DNA from 3 places in the Rhizobium sp. 'Codium 1' genome. Region 3 is predicted to be linked to each of the others. Evidence: riboswitches for the same ligand, from Rfam matches in the RefSeq annotation. Region 3 holds a riboswitch; each other region holds the start of a gene.
What was found. Region 3 has a riboswitch for cobalamin ahead of bluB (5,6-dimethylbenzimidazole synthase). Riboswitches for the same ligand answer to the same signal wherever they lie in the genome.
Positions count from the first base shown of each region.

Region 1: it holds a riboswitch for cobalamin, as region 3 does, so the genes downstream of both, LJE98_RS00660 (aromatic ring-hydroxylating oxygenase subunit alpha) here and bluB (5,6-dimethylbenzimidazole synthase) in region 3, are expected to answer to the same signal.
Region 2: it holds a riboswitch for cobalamin, as region 3 does, so the genes downstream of both, cobU (bifunctional adenosylcobinamide kinase/adenosylcobinamide-phosphate guanylyltransferase) here and bluB (5,6-dimethylbenzimidazole synthase) in region 3, are expected to answer to the same signal.

Region 1 is NZ_JAJGPW010000001.1:138,716-143,599, forward strand. Features, by position in the region: gene LJE98_RS00655 (hybrid-cluster NAD(P)-dependent oxidoreductase) at 1-851, opposite strand, end outside; gene LJE98_RS00660 (aromatic ring-hydroxylating oxygenase subunit alpha) at 853-2,097, opposite strand; cobalamin riboswitch at 2,196-2,399, opposite strand; gene LJE98_RS00665 (DUF6656 family protein) at 2,704-3,309, shown strand; gene LJE98_RS00670 (GGDEF domain-containing protein) at 3,327-4,406, opposite strand; gene LJE98_RS00675 (L-threonylcarbamoyladenylate synthase) at 4,623-4,884, shown strand, end outside.
Region 2 is NZ_JAJGPW010000007.1:82,342-87,225, forward strand. Features, by position in the region: gene cobN (cobaltochelatase subunit CobN) at 1-166, opposite strand, end outside; gene cobW (cobalamin biosynthesis protein CobW) at 170-1,246, opposite strand; gene cobU (bifunctional adenosylcobinamide kinase/adenosylcobinamide-phosphate guanylyltransferase) at 1,250-1,780, opposite strand; cobalamin riboswitch at 1,965-2,337, opposite strand; gene LJE98_RS16625 (hypothetical protein) at 2,404-3,225, opposite strand; gene LJE98_RS16630 (ATP12 family chaperone protein) at 3,289-4,095, opposite strand; gene LJE98_RS16635 (HAD-IA family hydrolase) at 4,105-4,758, opposite strand; gene LJE98_RS16640 (RluA family pseudouridine synthase) at 4,755-4,884, opposite strand, start outside.
Region 3 is NZ_JAJGPW010000004.1:345,896-350,779, forward strand. Features, by position in the region: gene LJE98_RS13210 (acyl-homoserine-lactone synthase) at 1-200, shown strand, start outside; gene LJE98_RS13215 (DUF2865 domain-containing protein) at 365-1,390, shown strand; gene bluB (5,6-dimethylbenzimidazole synthase) at 1,347-2,084, opposite strand; cobalamin riboswitch at 2,125-2,314, opposite strand; gene LJE98_RS13225 (TolB family protein) at 2,353-3,189, opposite strand; gene LJE98_RS13230 (NAD+ synthase) at 3,309-4,884, opposite strand, start outside.

The DNA.
Region 1 (4,884 bases), on a different contig from region 3:
GACATGGCGAAGGTGACCTTCGTCGCCTGCTCTCCATCGGCGTGATCGGCGACAACAACCAGAGGCTCCGCCTTGACCGGCTGGAAAGCCTCCTCGTGATATTGCTCCATGTCGAAGCCGGCGCCTTCGAGCGCTTCGCGCACGGTCGCCATGAAGGGCGCCGGGCCGCAGCAAAAGACTGTCCGCTCAAGGAAATCAGGCGCGAGAAGTGCGATCTTCGCCTTGTCGATGCGACCCTTCAGACCCGACCAGAGCTGACCCCGGCCGAGCTGCTCGATGATGAAGCCGAGCTGGAAGTTCGGCATATCGCGCGCCTTGGCTTCCAGCTCCCAGCGGAAGATGATGTCGTCGGGCGAACGCGCGCAGTTCAGGAACGTGATGTCGCTGTCGGGGGCCCGGTCGCTCAGATCCCGCGTCATCGACATCATCGGCGTCACGCCGGAGCCGGCGGAAACGAAGAGGTATTTCTTGCCAGGATGCTTGGCGTAGGAGAAGTCGCCAAGCGGGCCGAATGCCTTCAGCGCCATGCCAGGCCGCAGATTGTCGAACATCCAGCGCGTGCCGATACTCTCCTTCTGCGCCTTGACCGTCACGGCAACCGTATAGGGCCGCGACGGGCTGGACGAGAGGGTATAGGTGCGCATGACCGGCTCGGGGCCGACCGGAATTTCGAGTGTGACGAACTGGCCGGGCAAATAGCGAAACCACAGGCCCGGCTTGCTGGGCCTGAAGGTGAAGGTCATCACGTCGGCGGCCTCAGGTGTGACGGCGACGCATTCGAGCAGATGCTCCCGGTCGGACCAGGGGCGCATCTCATCGACGTGGCGGTACTGGGTGATGGCGATGTTCATCTCATGCCACCACAGACAGACGGGCCTTGTCGCCCTGGAGCCGGTTGATCATGAAGGTCGTGTACCAATCGACGAATTGCATGACGCCACCCTCGTGCTCGACGGAATAGGGACCAGGTTCATAGGCGGGCGAGCGAATGCCAAAGGCATTTTCCTCGACGATCGACCGGTCCTGATCGTTCGTCATTTCCCAGACATGGGTGAGTTCCTTGAGGTCGTAGTCCACACCTTCGACCGCATCCTTGTGCACGAGCCATGTGGTGGTGACGGCAGTTTCTTCGGCAGACAGGGGCGTCACCCGGAAAGAGATCGCATGGTCGACGAGGATGTGGTTCCAGGTCGAGGGATAGTGGAACAGCAGCAGGGTGCCGATATGCGAGGTGGAAACGTCGTCAGACAGCGGCCGGCGGACAGCGCGCTTGCCGGACAGAGTGTAGCTCTCGGCATCCTGGATCAACGGCATGCGGGCCGTGCGGAACTGGCCCGACGGATCCATATTGAAGGCGCTCGGAAGCCCGGCAGCCTCGCAGCGCTGCCAGTGCTCGGCGATCACGGGATCGTCACCGGCGCCCTGCACGCCGGTCGCTGTCGGGGCTTCCGGATAGGTGCGGCAGAGTTCCGGATGATTGCCGGCGCAATGGTAGCATTCGCGGTTGTTTTCCCAGACGAGCTTCCAGTTGCCCTTTTCGATGATCGTGCTGCGATGGGCGACCTTGGCCTCGGAAAGCCGGTGCGGCTTCATGTAGGGCTCGATCGAGGCCCGGACCGGCGCGAAATCGGCAGGCTCATTGGCGAGGCAAATGAAGATATAGCCCCCGACACTTTCGCAATGTACCGGCTTCAGGCCAAATTCGCTCTTGTCGAAGGTTTCGCCCATCTGACGGGCAAAGACGAGCGAGCCGTCGAGGTCATAGGTCCAGTTGTGATAGGGACAGACGAGCTTGGCAGAGGCACCGCGATCGGAGGTGCAGACGCGGTGGCCGCGATGGCGGCAGGTGTTGTGGAAGGCGCGGATGACCTGATCCTTGCCACGAACCAGGACCACCGGATAATCGCCGATCTGGGCGGTGAAATAATTGCCGGCGCGGGGAATCTCGCAGTCGTGGCCAATGAACAGCCAGTCGCGATACCAGATCTGCTCCATGTCGAGCTTGAAGTAGTCCTGGTCGATGTAAAAGGGCTGCTCGAGCGAGAAGCCTTCGCGGCGATTCTTGAGCTGGCGCAGCATGTTGGCCTGCAGGTCCATGTCGTCCTCGTTTGCAAAACCCGGGGGAGAAGAGAGCACAGCCCGTCACCGCCTTGAAAAGACGCTGCATGGCTATCTCCGGTCGCCCTCCGCAACCTCAAATGTCCATCTGCCAAGGCTGGTTTCCGGGCTCAGGAGTGGTCCATTCGCGGACCGCGTCGGCGCCTTCCCAGGGTCGCCCCCAGTGGCCTTTTGCCATAACGCATTCTCCACCACCGTTGCGGGGGCAGCGCCGGATTTCGACCGGCTTCCCGATTTCCCACCCTCCCTAGCAGGGCAGCACCTCGAGCTTGACTTGCATCTAATCACACGGCGCAGACGCGCGCTGCACTGCGAAACGACACGGCCCAAATCGTTTGCGACATGGAGCGAAGTCGTTGTGGAAACGAAGATCCGGGGAATTTTCCATTGTTTTCCAAGGCCTGCAGCAACGGACTATATTTCGCCTCTGAAAGCATGGCGCAAACGGGCGACTGAGATCGATTTACAATATTTGCGCTGCGGCAAGCCTCGCGAAATCTCGACCCGATAGAATACCGTCAAATCATGATTAACCATGCTGCGTTAAGCTCAAACAATCAGTCCGGGTACAGTCAGAGCGTCAAGATGCAGAAACTCAGATACTACGCGGCTCCCAAAGCAGAAACAAAAGCGGCGCCGCCCACCAGGGCAGTCCATACCGAGTTCCTGAGGACCGGTCGGATCTCGCGCAGCCGCGAGGATTGGCTGCCGGACGAGCGGCGCTATCTTTCCTATGAGGAAGTCGCAGCACGCACCGGACGCCGGCTGGAACGGGCCGCCGAGACCACCCATGAGCGGATCAACGCCTTTCACCACTCGGTGAAGTTTCCCAAGATCATCTTTCATCGCACGCTGAACGACAGCCCGCATCTGGGCTATTGTCACGTGACGGCGGCGCGCACGAACTTTGCGCAATATGCCGATGTGAAATGGGCTTTCTATATCGCCAATTTCTTTGCAGAACTCGGCGGCGAAGACGTCTTCTTCGAGCAGATCAAGCAGAATTACGGACGGATGTATTTCGCTGTGGCGATCAAGCCGGAAGCAGAGAACAAGTCGATGACCATCGACCGCTCATTCCGCGACAATGGCCTGCTCTTCCAGACCATCGATCCAAAAGAGGCGCTGCGCAATGTGCTGATGCTCGGCGCAAGAAACGCCGAGCTTCGAAAGATCATCACGACGCTCTGAAAGACGAGGCCTGGACCTCAGGTTCCGAAACCGCCGACCGGCTTTTTCTTGTAGAGCAGCCAATCCTTCGAGACATAGTCGCTCGCACCGTAGATCGTCACCGTGTCGCCGCCGGCCGTCTTGGAGGTGGCCAGCGCCTTTTCAGCGAAATTGGTGAAGTCGAAGGCATTCGGGGCCTGCTCGGAATAGCAGATTCCAAAGGACATGCTGAGCTGGCCGACGCGGGCGCCACTCGAAGAACCGACGAAATTCGTGGCCTTCAGCTTGGCCCGGACGAGATCGACCACGCGGCTGATCTCCTCCTGATCCGACGTATAGAGCAGCAGGCCAAAGCGGCCGGCATCGAAGCGGCAGGCGAGATCGCCACCGCCAGACACGGCTTCGAGCACCTTGGCGACCTGCATCAGGAAGCGCTCGGCGACCGCCGGACCCATCTGTTCCTGGATACGCGCATAGTCGTCGATCTCGCCGATCGCGACGCCGCAGAGAACGGGCATTTCGGGGTTGGCATAGATCTTGGCGACGGCCTTGTTGAAGGCGCGGCGAGACGCGAGGCGGGTGACCGGATCGACAAATTTCGCGGCTTCCGCCTCTTCGGCTTCGCGCTGGAGGTCAGCGAGCGATGCGGTCTTGTCGACGACGGCGCGGACGACATTGCTGTTCTGGTGGGCGCGCTTCTCGGTCGCCGCCTTCAGCATCTTGATCGACTGGCCGAGCGGCGTGCCTTCAAGGTCGGCCTCGGTGAGGATGCTCTTCGACGCATGGCCGATGACGCGGCCGTAATCGGTCAGGGAGATCTTCTCCTCGTTGAGCAGGCTGATGAAGTTGCTCATCTCGGCGCGAACCTGGCCGTTCTGACGGCTCAGCAGCCCATCCTCATGCTGGTGCGGCAGGTATTTGCGGCCGAGTTCGTCGAGGGCTTCCTGGGTCTTGACCTTGCCGAGCGCGATAAATTCGCGCACCAGTTCCGGATTGCTGCCAGAATAGGCCTCGTAGACCAGCTCGTAATTGCGCGGCAGACCGTCGATGCCCATCTGATGCATGGCGGTTGCAACGCGGAGCGCAATGCTGGCGGCCGGATTCTTGACTTGCTGCATCTGTCCACTTCCCCGAGTGAGGCTCTTTCGTCTCTTGAGCGAACCATAGGCGAAGTTCTCTTTCTTTCGGTTACATCGGTGGTTAAAAATTGAACGGTTTCGCCATCCCATAAAAAATCAGGGTGAAACCGGCGGGCTAGCTGCGTCGAAAAGAGGTTTGCCGCCTGGCTTCACACGGGATATGCACGGGCAAAAGCGACTGGAAGGCTCGGACAAATGGCGCGGATCATCCCGATAGAAAGCGGAACGGACGAGGAGAAGGCGCAGGCCATTGCGGCCGCAACGGACGTGCTTCTGCGCCACAGGCCCGTCGCCATCCCGACGGAGACCGTCTATGGGCTCGCTGCCGACGCCACGTCAGCGGCGGCGATCACCTCCATCTACGAGACCAAGGGACGGCCGCGCTTCAACCCGCTGATCTGCCATATGTCTGATCTCGACATGGCCGAGCGCTATGCCGTCTTCGACCCGGTCTCAC
Region 2 (4,884 bases), on a different contig from region 3:
GCCGCCAGTTCAGCCTATGCTCGCCCCGCGCCTCCACAGCGGCTGCGATGGCAGCCAGCTCCGTGTCTGCCGCCGACAGGAACAGGATGTCTCCCGGCGTCTGGCCGAGATCGATCGCCTCGTCGCCGTCGCTGATCGATCCCTTCTGGGCGAGAAGCAGATGCATGGCTCAGCCAGCCGCCGCCTGGACGTCGGCGACCACTGCGCCGAAATCCCAATCGTGCAGGCCGATGACGACAATGCGGGTCTCGCGCTTTTCGCCCGATGCCCAGGGGCGGTCGAAATAGGTGTCGATGCGGGTGCCGACCGCCTGGACGACAAGGCGCATCGGCTTGCCGGGCACGTCGATGAAACCCTTGAGGCGCAGGATGTCGTGTTTCTCAATGACCGGCTTCAGGCTGTCGATGAAGTCTGCCGGGTCCTTGATCGCGCCGAGCTTCAGGACGAAGCTTTCGAATTCGTCGTGGTCGTGATGATGGTCGTGGTCCTCGCCCGAGGCATGCAATGCTTCGTGCTCCAGTTCGTGGTGCGACTTGCGGTTTGCGATGTCGTCTTCGGTGCTGGCGCCGATCCCGAGCAGCACGAGCGAGGACACCTCGCCGTTCTTCGCCTCGATCATCGATGGCTTGCGGCTGGTGCGACCGCTCACCTCGGCGCGCACGGCGGCAATACCGGCAGCATCCAGCAGATCCGCCTTGTTGAGGACGATGAGGTCGGCGCAGGTCAGTTGGTCCTCGAAGAGTTCCTCGATCGGGCTCTCGTGGTCGAGGCTATCGTCCTCGGCGCGCTGGGCGGCGACGGCGTCATGGTCATCGGCAAAACGGCCTGCGGCGACTGCGGCGCTGTCCACAACGGTCACGACACCATCGACCGTCACGCGGGTACGGATATCCGGCCAGTTGAAGGCGGCGACCAGCGGCTGCGGCAAGGCGAGCCCAGACGTCTCGATGACGATGTGATCAGGCTTCACGTCTCGGTCGAGCAGCTTCAGCATGGTCGGCACGAAATCATCGGCAACGGTGCAGCAGATACAGCCATTGGTGAGCTCGATGATGTCGTCTTCGGTGCAGTTGTCTGCGCCGCAGCCCTTCAGCACGTCGCCATCGACCCCGAGGTCGCCAAATTCGTTGATGATCAGTGCGATCTTCTTGCCGCCGGCATTCATCAGCATGTTGCGAATGATGGTGGTCTTGCCCGCGCCGAGGAAGCCGGTGATGACGGTGGCGGGGATCTTTTGCTGCAACATGGTTCAACCCTTCATTTTCAGCGGCAATCCGGCCGCAACGAAATAGACTTCAGCCGCGTTTGCGGCGATCGATTGGTGGAGGCGACCGGCATGGTCGCGGAAGGCGCGAGCCATCCTGTTCTCAGGGACAATCCCGAGCCCGACTTCATTAGAGACGAAGATGACGGTGGCCTGGAGTTCGCTGAGACTGGCGGCGAGTGCCCCGCCGTCTGCGTCGACGTCACGGCCTTCTTCCATCATCAGATTGGTGACCCAGAGTGTCAGGCAATCGACGAGAATGACCCGGCCCGGCTGATCAAGCGTCTTCAGCGCGCCGATTAGGTCCAGCGGTGCCTCATGGGTGGTCCAGCCGTCATCCGCGCGGTCGGCTTTGTGGGCAGCAATGCGGGCGCGCATCTCGTCGTCCCAGGCGCGGCCCGTCGCAAGATAGATCTTCTCGAGGCCGGTGTCGCGGGCCAATCCTTCTGCAAAACGCGACTTTCCCGAACGGGCGCCGCCGAGAACCAGAATGGATCGTGGATGGAATTCGGTCATGGAGTGCCGACGCCTCCAACCGTATGCAGATCTGCAGCACCACACGGATGCAGAATGCACGAAACAGGGATCGATGCCTGGACCGACAATACGGCCCGGCACCGGCGGGGCCTCAAGGACCCGCTGATGCAAAACGTCGCCACGACAACCTCCGTGCTGGCAACGGGGAAACCTCCCCAGTGTGGGCACCATGCCCGTGGATGGCAGGTCTCCTGGCTCGCAGGTCGTGGCTTTTGAAAGCCGTCGGATTCTCCTCACCTTCCCAGGGTGTTCCGGCAACACGAAAGAGCGGACGATTCGTAGAGAAAGAGGCGTCCTGCCCCGGCTGATCGTGCTGCCACCCCAGTGGCTTTTCCGTCCTGCCGTTTTCGAGAAGCCGGTCGCACCTGCGACCCGTCACCACCTGAAACGGCAGAGCGGATGGAGAACCCTCGCTGCAATACAGTCGCGGGGTCGGCTGCGTTCGGCATGCCCGGTCTGGGTCCACGCCTTCGCATTCCCTTTTGCTCTCCGGACCGCATCTCTGCCGTCCGGAAACCATCCATGACGAGGATTAGGCCGAGGTCGGTGTCGAGTCAATCACGGCTGCGGCGCGGCGATGCGCCTTTGCGCCGCGGGGATGATCACGGCGCTGCCGTGCAGTTGGACGTCACGGCCGGATCGCATTCGGCGCGAAGCCGGATCGTACCGCTTGCACCCTGCTCCACCGGCGTTCCAGAGCCGATATCGGCCGCGCGCCGAGCGGGTTGCGCCGGGGCTCTCGGAGACGTCGGCTGGGCGGTGGCAGCCACCGGAGGGACTGCCATTTCCTTTGGCGGAGGTGGCGTCGCAGCAACCGGCGCTGCGGCAATGACAGGCTTCTGCGGCGCAGCCTTCGGCGCGGCTGCGGCCCGCGGCGGAACCGGAGACGTATTTGGCACGACCAACGATGCCGGATCGGTCTTGAGGCGCGTCGAAATGGTTCGGGCGGGTGGTGCGGCCCTGCGAATACGGGGCGTTGTCAGCGAAAAGGCGAAACGGATTCGGGCTGCGATTTCCTCGGCCAGCGCCTGACGGACCCAGCGCGGGTCGTCGGTCGGGCTATTGACGGTGAAGGACCCTTGCGCCACCGGCTCACCCGTTTCGACGGATGTCGCCGTCACCGTGAACTTCGCTTGAGCCAGGTGGCGTCGTGCACCCTCGCCGAAGCCGAGTCGGTCGATCTTGACCAGCAGCACGACACGTTCCGCACCCTGAGGCGCCCGGGTTGCTGCGATTGCTGCCGACACACGGCGGTCAATGCCGCCGATCAGGTCGAGCGGGATCCGTGCATCGGCCATGACGGTGACATTGCGAACGTAATAGACCAGTGGCCGGTCGATGCTGCGTCCATGCAGCAGTGTACACGATGCCAGCACCAAAAGGAGCCCGATGGCTGCGGCGAAACGGAGACTGCGAGCGATCATGACAACCCCGGACTGGTGATTCTGGACCAATCCGACAATTCGTCATTTATGGTTAGTGGAGGGTTAACTTTGCGGCTGAAGCGCCTGGAAGAGGGCGGCTGCCGACGCATATTCGGCGTATCGGGCGTCGCGACGCGCCTCCGCTTCGGCATCGGTGCCCCAGTGCTCGACTGCCCAGTCCTCGTCGATATGCGCGAGCGACCAGACTTCATCCAGGTCACAGGCGCCGTCGGCATAGGCAAGCGCCAGAACCGCCGAGCCGGTCAACGTCGTGACCACGTTGAGACATGAGATCAGGAAAGCGTCTCGATAACGCTCGAGTGCCCTTGTATAGGCGGCAATCGCTTCTGCCGGCTGTTCCTGATGCATGACGCCTTCCACCAGGAAGAAGCGGGTGCCATGAGCCGTCGTCGCCCAGGAGAGAACCGGATCCCAGCGGGCCGCCTGGCGGTCGATCAATTCTTTCGGGCCATCTGCGCGGTAACACAGCATGTCCGTCCCGGCGAAGCGGACGATTTCGTCGAAAACTTCCGCGAGGCTATTGGAGACGGCATCGATCGCCGTGTTGGCGAGCTTGGTGACCGGCATGGTCGCGGGGTCGATGTGTTCGCCCTGCCCTGCCCATTCCGCTGCCACGAGTTCGGCCGCCTCGCGGGTCGGCAGCTGCAGCAGGTTCTTGGCCGGCGTCTTGACCGGTTTGCCATCGAGCGTGATCGAGAAGCCTCCGTCGCGCTCATCAATACCGACGCTCTCGTAGAAGCGCTTCGGAAGCGGGCGCTTCATCTGGATCTGCGCCCGGCGCACGGGATCCTCGTGACTGTGCTCCGGAACAAAGGTCCCGAAAATGTCCTGATTGAGTTCGTCGCGCATCTTAGGCTCCTAGTGGATATAGGCCAGAAGGTCGGCGGGTCGTTCGACCACGGCATCGGCGCCGGCCTTCCAGAGCTCGTCCGGCGTGGCATACCCCCAGGCAACACCGATCGCGGTCGCGCCGGCGGCCTTCGCCATCTGCATGTCGTAGATCGCATCCCCGATCACAATGGTCTCGCGTGCCGCGATGCCCGATTCGTCGCAGCATTCGTTGACCATGGCCGGATGCGGCTTGGAGGGGCAGTCATCCGCCGTCCGGCAGAAGAGAAAATGGGGCGTCAGGCCTTGGCCTTCAAGGATCAATTCCAATCCGCGCCGCGACTTGCCTGTGACAGCGCCGAGCCAGATATCGTCGCGGGCAATCAGCGCGTCGAGCACTTCACGGATGCCGTCGAACATGGTCTCGCCGAAGCCTGAGGTCTGCCGCACATCGGCAAAGATCGACTTGTAGTGCGCCGCCATTGCGACCGCCTCGTCATCGGCATGCGGCTTGCCGTCCATGCGGGCGATCGCGATATCGAGCGTCAGGCCGATGATCGATTTGGTCGTCTCGAGGGCGGGCTCGGACTTGCCGAAGGCGATGAAGGTGTGGCGCATGACCTCATGGATCAGGCCCGCGCTGTCGACCAGCGTGCCGTCGCAATCGAAAAGAACAAGCTTCATTCGCCGTCCCTGTCACCGTCACGCTGGTCGAGACCAAGCAGGTTCCAGGTCTGGACCATGTGCGGCGGCAGCGGTGCCGTCACCTTCAGGCGACCACCATTGGGATGCGGAAGGTCGATCTGACGG
Region 3 (4,884 bases):
TTTTCCTGGAGCGCATGTTCAAGCGGATGGGCTGCCCGGGCATTCGCATCGGCGAGCCGAAGCGCATCGGCATCGTCCAGGCGGTCGCGGTTTCCTGGGAGGTCTCCCAGGACCTGCTCGACCGCATGAAGGCCATCGCCGCGATCGACGGCAGCGTGTTGGAGCACCGGATGACGCTGACCGCAGCCCAGGCCGCCTGACCGACGAAAGGCGGTCGCTGCACGGCAAGCCGCGACCGCCAACTCAACTGTCATTTTACTTTGGGGACCGCTCCGCTATCCTGCCGGCGATCAGGGTCGTTTCGTCCCTGCACGCGACAACGGAAATACGAATTTTGCCGATCAGAATAGTCAGATCCATCACGATGATCGTCGTTCTGGGCAGCCTGTTGCCGAACGCGGCAAACGCTTCGGCGCTGTGTGAGCGTCTGCGCGATCGGCTAGTCCTCCTCCAGGAGGGCGGCACCTCGCCAGAGATCAACAGCTATGCAAGTGCGATTGCCCAGCAGAACATAGAATTGCGCAAGGCGCACCAGGACCAGCGGCGTCTCCGCTGCCTGACCTCCTCAATCGTCCAGATCAGGCCCGACGGTGGCAATGACTGCAGCGAACTGGCGCGGGCGATTTCCCGGATGGAATCCAACCGCGACATCCTTGCGGCGAGACTGGCGGATCTTCGCGAGAACCGCGTATCCGATGCGCGTGCGGCTCTGGTAACCGCACTCGAGGCGAATGGCTGCGGCTCCGACGAAACAGCCTACCCGGAAGAGGCAGGGCGCATTCCCTATCTGGACACCTTGCCGGAACCCTATCGCCCGGACCGGCAAGCGGAAGCAGCATATTCCAACGAGCCACCCCAGATCTCGTTGATGCCCACCGGCAATGTCCGCACGCTTTGCGTCCGAACCTGCGACGGCGGCTTTTTCCCCATTTCGTCCCAGACATCGCCGATGAATTTTGGCCGGGACGCGGCCCAGTGTCAGCAGATGTGCCCCGGTACGGAGACCGAGCTCTTCTTTCACGCGCCTGAACGCAGCGAGACGCTCGATATGGTCTCGGCCGTCACCGGCCGCCCATATAGGGACCTGCCCAATGCATTTGTCTACCGCAACCGCCAAACGGGCACGGACCCATCCTGCAGCTGCAACATGCAGCTTTATTACCAGCGCATGACGCCACGCCAGGCGGTTCCCGACTACCAGTCGTCCATCCTGGAGATCAGCCCGAATAAGGCACCAGCACCGGCGGCGATACCACCTGCACCAGAGCGCGACCTGGACGAGGCGAGCCTGAGCGTGCGTCGGGTCGGACCGGCTTTTCTGCCCCCGGACAAGGGCACCATAGACCTCAGGAACCCTGCGGCGCCCGGCCCACAGCCGCTACAGGAGTAAGCGGCGCGGAGGCCCGCTCGCCCCAATGGTCCTCGAAGACGAGGTCTTCGAGTGCGAGGCGCTGGCGCCATCCCTTCACCTCCAGTTCGGGCGCCGAATAGAGTTCATCGACATATCCAAGGCAGAGATAGCCGATGATCTGGATCCGGTCCGGAACGCCGAGGATGACCTTTAGCTCTGCCTCGTGGAAAATGCTGACCCATCCGAGGCCGACACCTTCCGCCCGCGCAGCAAGCCAGAGGTTCTGGATTGCGCAGACGGTCGAGAAAGCGTCCATCCGGGCATCATGGGTCCGCCCGAGAACCACAGGCCCGGCGCGTTCCGGATCGCAGGTGACGCAAATGTTGAGCGGTGCCTTGCGGATGCCTTCGAGCTTCAGGGCGCGATAGGCGCTGCGACGTTCCTCGGGAAACATTTGCTCTGCCTCGGCATTCGCGCGGGCGAACGCCTCCCACACCGCAACGCGCGTTTCCGGGCTCCTGATCAGCAGGAAATTCCAAGGCTGCATGAAGCCGACCGACGGCGCCGCATGGGCCGCCCCGAGCAGCCTTTGCACCACGTCATCCGGCAAGGGATCGGGCAGAAACTGGTCGCGAACGTCGCGCCGCGTATGGATGGCCCGGTAGACAGCGGCCTTGTCTTCCTCGACAAAACCCGCTGCCCGGACGAGAAATTCGTTCGGATCGTCGTGCATCGCAATCCCCACAATGCGCAACCGCCCGCCGTCCGCGCAGGCTCGGTCTATCTTGCCAGGCCGGTCTTCTGACTGGGCATCATCCAGGACGCACACCTTCCCGGATCGCTCCAGTGGTCGGGTTTCCCCTTGCGCATCATGTCCGCCTCACAGCGTTGGGCACGTGCCGGAATTGCGCCGGCTTCCCGATTCTCCTGCCTTCGGCAGGCACCTGACTGATGGCTTGTATCCCGAAGCGGCAAGCTTCGACAGGCCAAAAACGACAGGGTCAATCCTCGATGGGGAAGTAACGGACGAACGCGAAGGCCGTCCCGTCCGGCGACCAGTTCGGAACGTTGATCGAACCCTGCCCGCCGAAGAACTCGAACAGCGTCTCGACATTTCCGCCATCGGCATCCATCAGCCGAAGCCGGACCTGCTTGTCGCGGGGATGGCCGGATACATCGGCGTCATAGGAGAGGAACAGGACCTTGCTTCCGTCTGGCGAAGGATGCGGGAACCAGTCGCCATAGCCATCGGAAGTAAGCTGCTCCAGTTCCGTGCCATCGGTGCGCATCCGCCAGATCTGCATGGTGCCGGTGCGGCTGGAATTGAAATAGATCCACTGGCCGTCGGGCGAATAATCGGGACCGTCATTGTGTCCCTCGCCAAATGTCAGCCGCTGCTCAGACCCGCCCTTGGTCGGGATCGTGTAGATGTCGAAGGCCCCGTTCCGTTCGCCGCAATAGGCAAGTACATTCCCGTCCGGTGACCAGCCGTGCCAATAGGACGGCATATTCGCCGTCACCTGACGTGGCTCGTCATCGCCATCGCCGAGCAGATAGATGCAGGACTTGCCATGGAGTGTATGGTCGGAAAAGACGATCGAAGCGCCGTCAGGTGAAATTCCGTGGTCGTTGTTGAGCCGGACGGCAAAACCGGTATCGATCAGTTCGGGTGCCGGATCATCTTCGTCGAGCGGCAGTGCATAGATGAGACCGTCGCCATTTATGACGAGGAAATCACCGTCGCGCGACCAGTTGGGCGCCTCGACGAGGTCTTCCGTCTCCCAGACAACCTCGCATTCGCGTGTCGCCATGTCGTAGATTTCGACCGAACTGCGCATCCTGGACTCCCTGTTCGCCGTAAAGCCAGCTTCAGTGGCTACGACAAATAAACTCGCTTACCCGCGCAGCGCACGTGGGCAATGTTGATAAAGGGCCGCAAAAGCCAACAATTTAACGCTCACGCGCGATCCCGGAAGCGGTTCGTGATCGGATAGCGACGATCGCGTCCGAAATTCTTCTTGGTGATTTTGACGCCCGGCGCCGACTGGCGGCGCTTGTATTCGGCGAGATAGAGCAGGTGTTCGACCCGGTGCACCGTCCCAAGGTCGTGGCCGCGCGCGACGATCTCCTCAACGCCCATTTCCTTCTCGACAAGGCATTCGAGGATGTCGTCAAGGACGGGATAGGGCGGAAGCGAGTCCTGGTCGGTCTGGTTCGGACGCAGCTCCGCAGAGGGCGCCTTGGAGAGGATGTTCTGCGGGATCACCTCGCCAGACGGCCCCAGAGCGCCCGGCGGCACGTTCTGGTTCCTCCAGGCCGAGAGTGCATAGACTTGCATCTTGTAGAGGTCCTTGATCGGATTGAAGCCGCCATTCATGTCGCCATAGAGCGTGGCATAGCCGACAGACATTTCCGACTTGTTGCCCGTTGTCACGACCATCGAGCCGAACTTGTTGGAGACCGCCATGAGGATCGTGCCGCGTGTACGGCTCTGCAGGTTTTCCTCGGTGATACCGCTCTCGGTGCCCTCGAACATCTCGGAGAGCGACGACAGGAAGCCTTCCACCGGCTCCTGGATGGGCACGATGTCGTAGTGGCAACCCAGCGCCTTGGCGCAGGCCTCGGCATCGGCAAAGCTCTCCTGCGAGGTATAGCGATAGGGCAGCATGATCGTGCGCACCCGCTCCTCGCCGAGCGCATCCACGGCAATGGCCGCACAGATGGCCGAATCGATGCCGCCAGACAGTCCGAGCACCACGCTCTTGAACCCGTTCTTGTTGACGTAGTCTCGGAAACCCAGCACGCAGGCTCGGTAGTCTGCCTCTTCCTTCTCGGGTATGCGCGACATCGGACCCTGGTCGCAGCGCCAGCCGTCATCTGAGCGTTTCCACGTGGTGACGGAGAGCGTCTCCTCGAATTGGCTCATCTGAAAGGCGAGCGACTTGTCGCCGTTGAAGGCGAAGCTCGCGCCGTCGAAAACAAGTTCGTCCTGGCCGCCGAGCTGATTGGCGAAGATGAGCGGCAGCCCGGTTTCGATGACCTGACGCAGCGCCACCTGATGGCGCACGTCGACCTTGCCGCGGTAATAGGGCGAACCATTCGGCACGAGCAGGATTTCGGCACCCGTTTCGGCCAGTGTCTCGCAGACCCCGAGATCGTTCCAGATCTCTTCGCAGATCGGCACGCCGATGCGCACGCCGCGAAAATTGACAGGACCGGGCATTTCGCCTTCCACGAAGACGCGCTTCTCGTCGAACTCTCCGTAATTCGGCAGGTCGATCTTGTCGCGGAAGGAGAGGATGCGGCCACCATCGAGAATGGCGACGGAATTGTGCCGTCCCGCCTCGCCCTGGCGCGGAAACCCGACGATCACCCCCGGGCCGCCATCAGCCGTGTCGTTGGCGAGCGCTTCCACGGCCTGCAGACAGGCGGCGAGAAAGGCGGGCTTCAGGACGAGATCTTCCGGCGGATAACCGGAAATGAAGAGCTCCGTCAGCAGCAGCAGGTCAGCCCCCTGCCCGGCGGCATCGGCG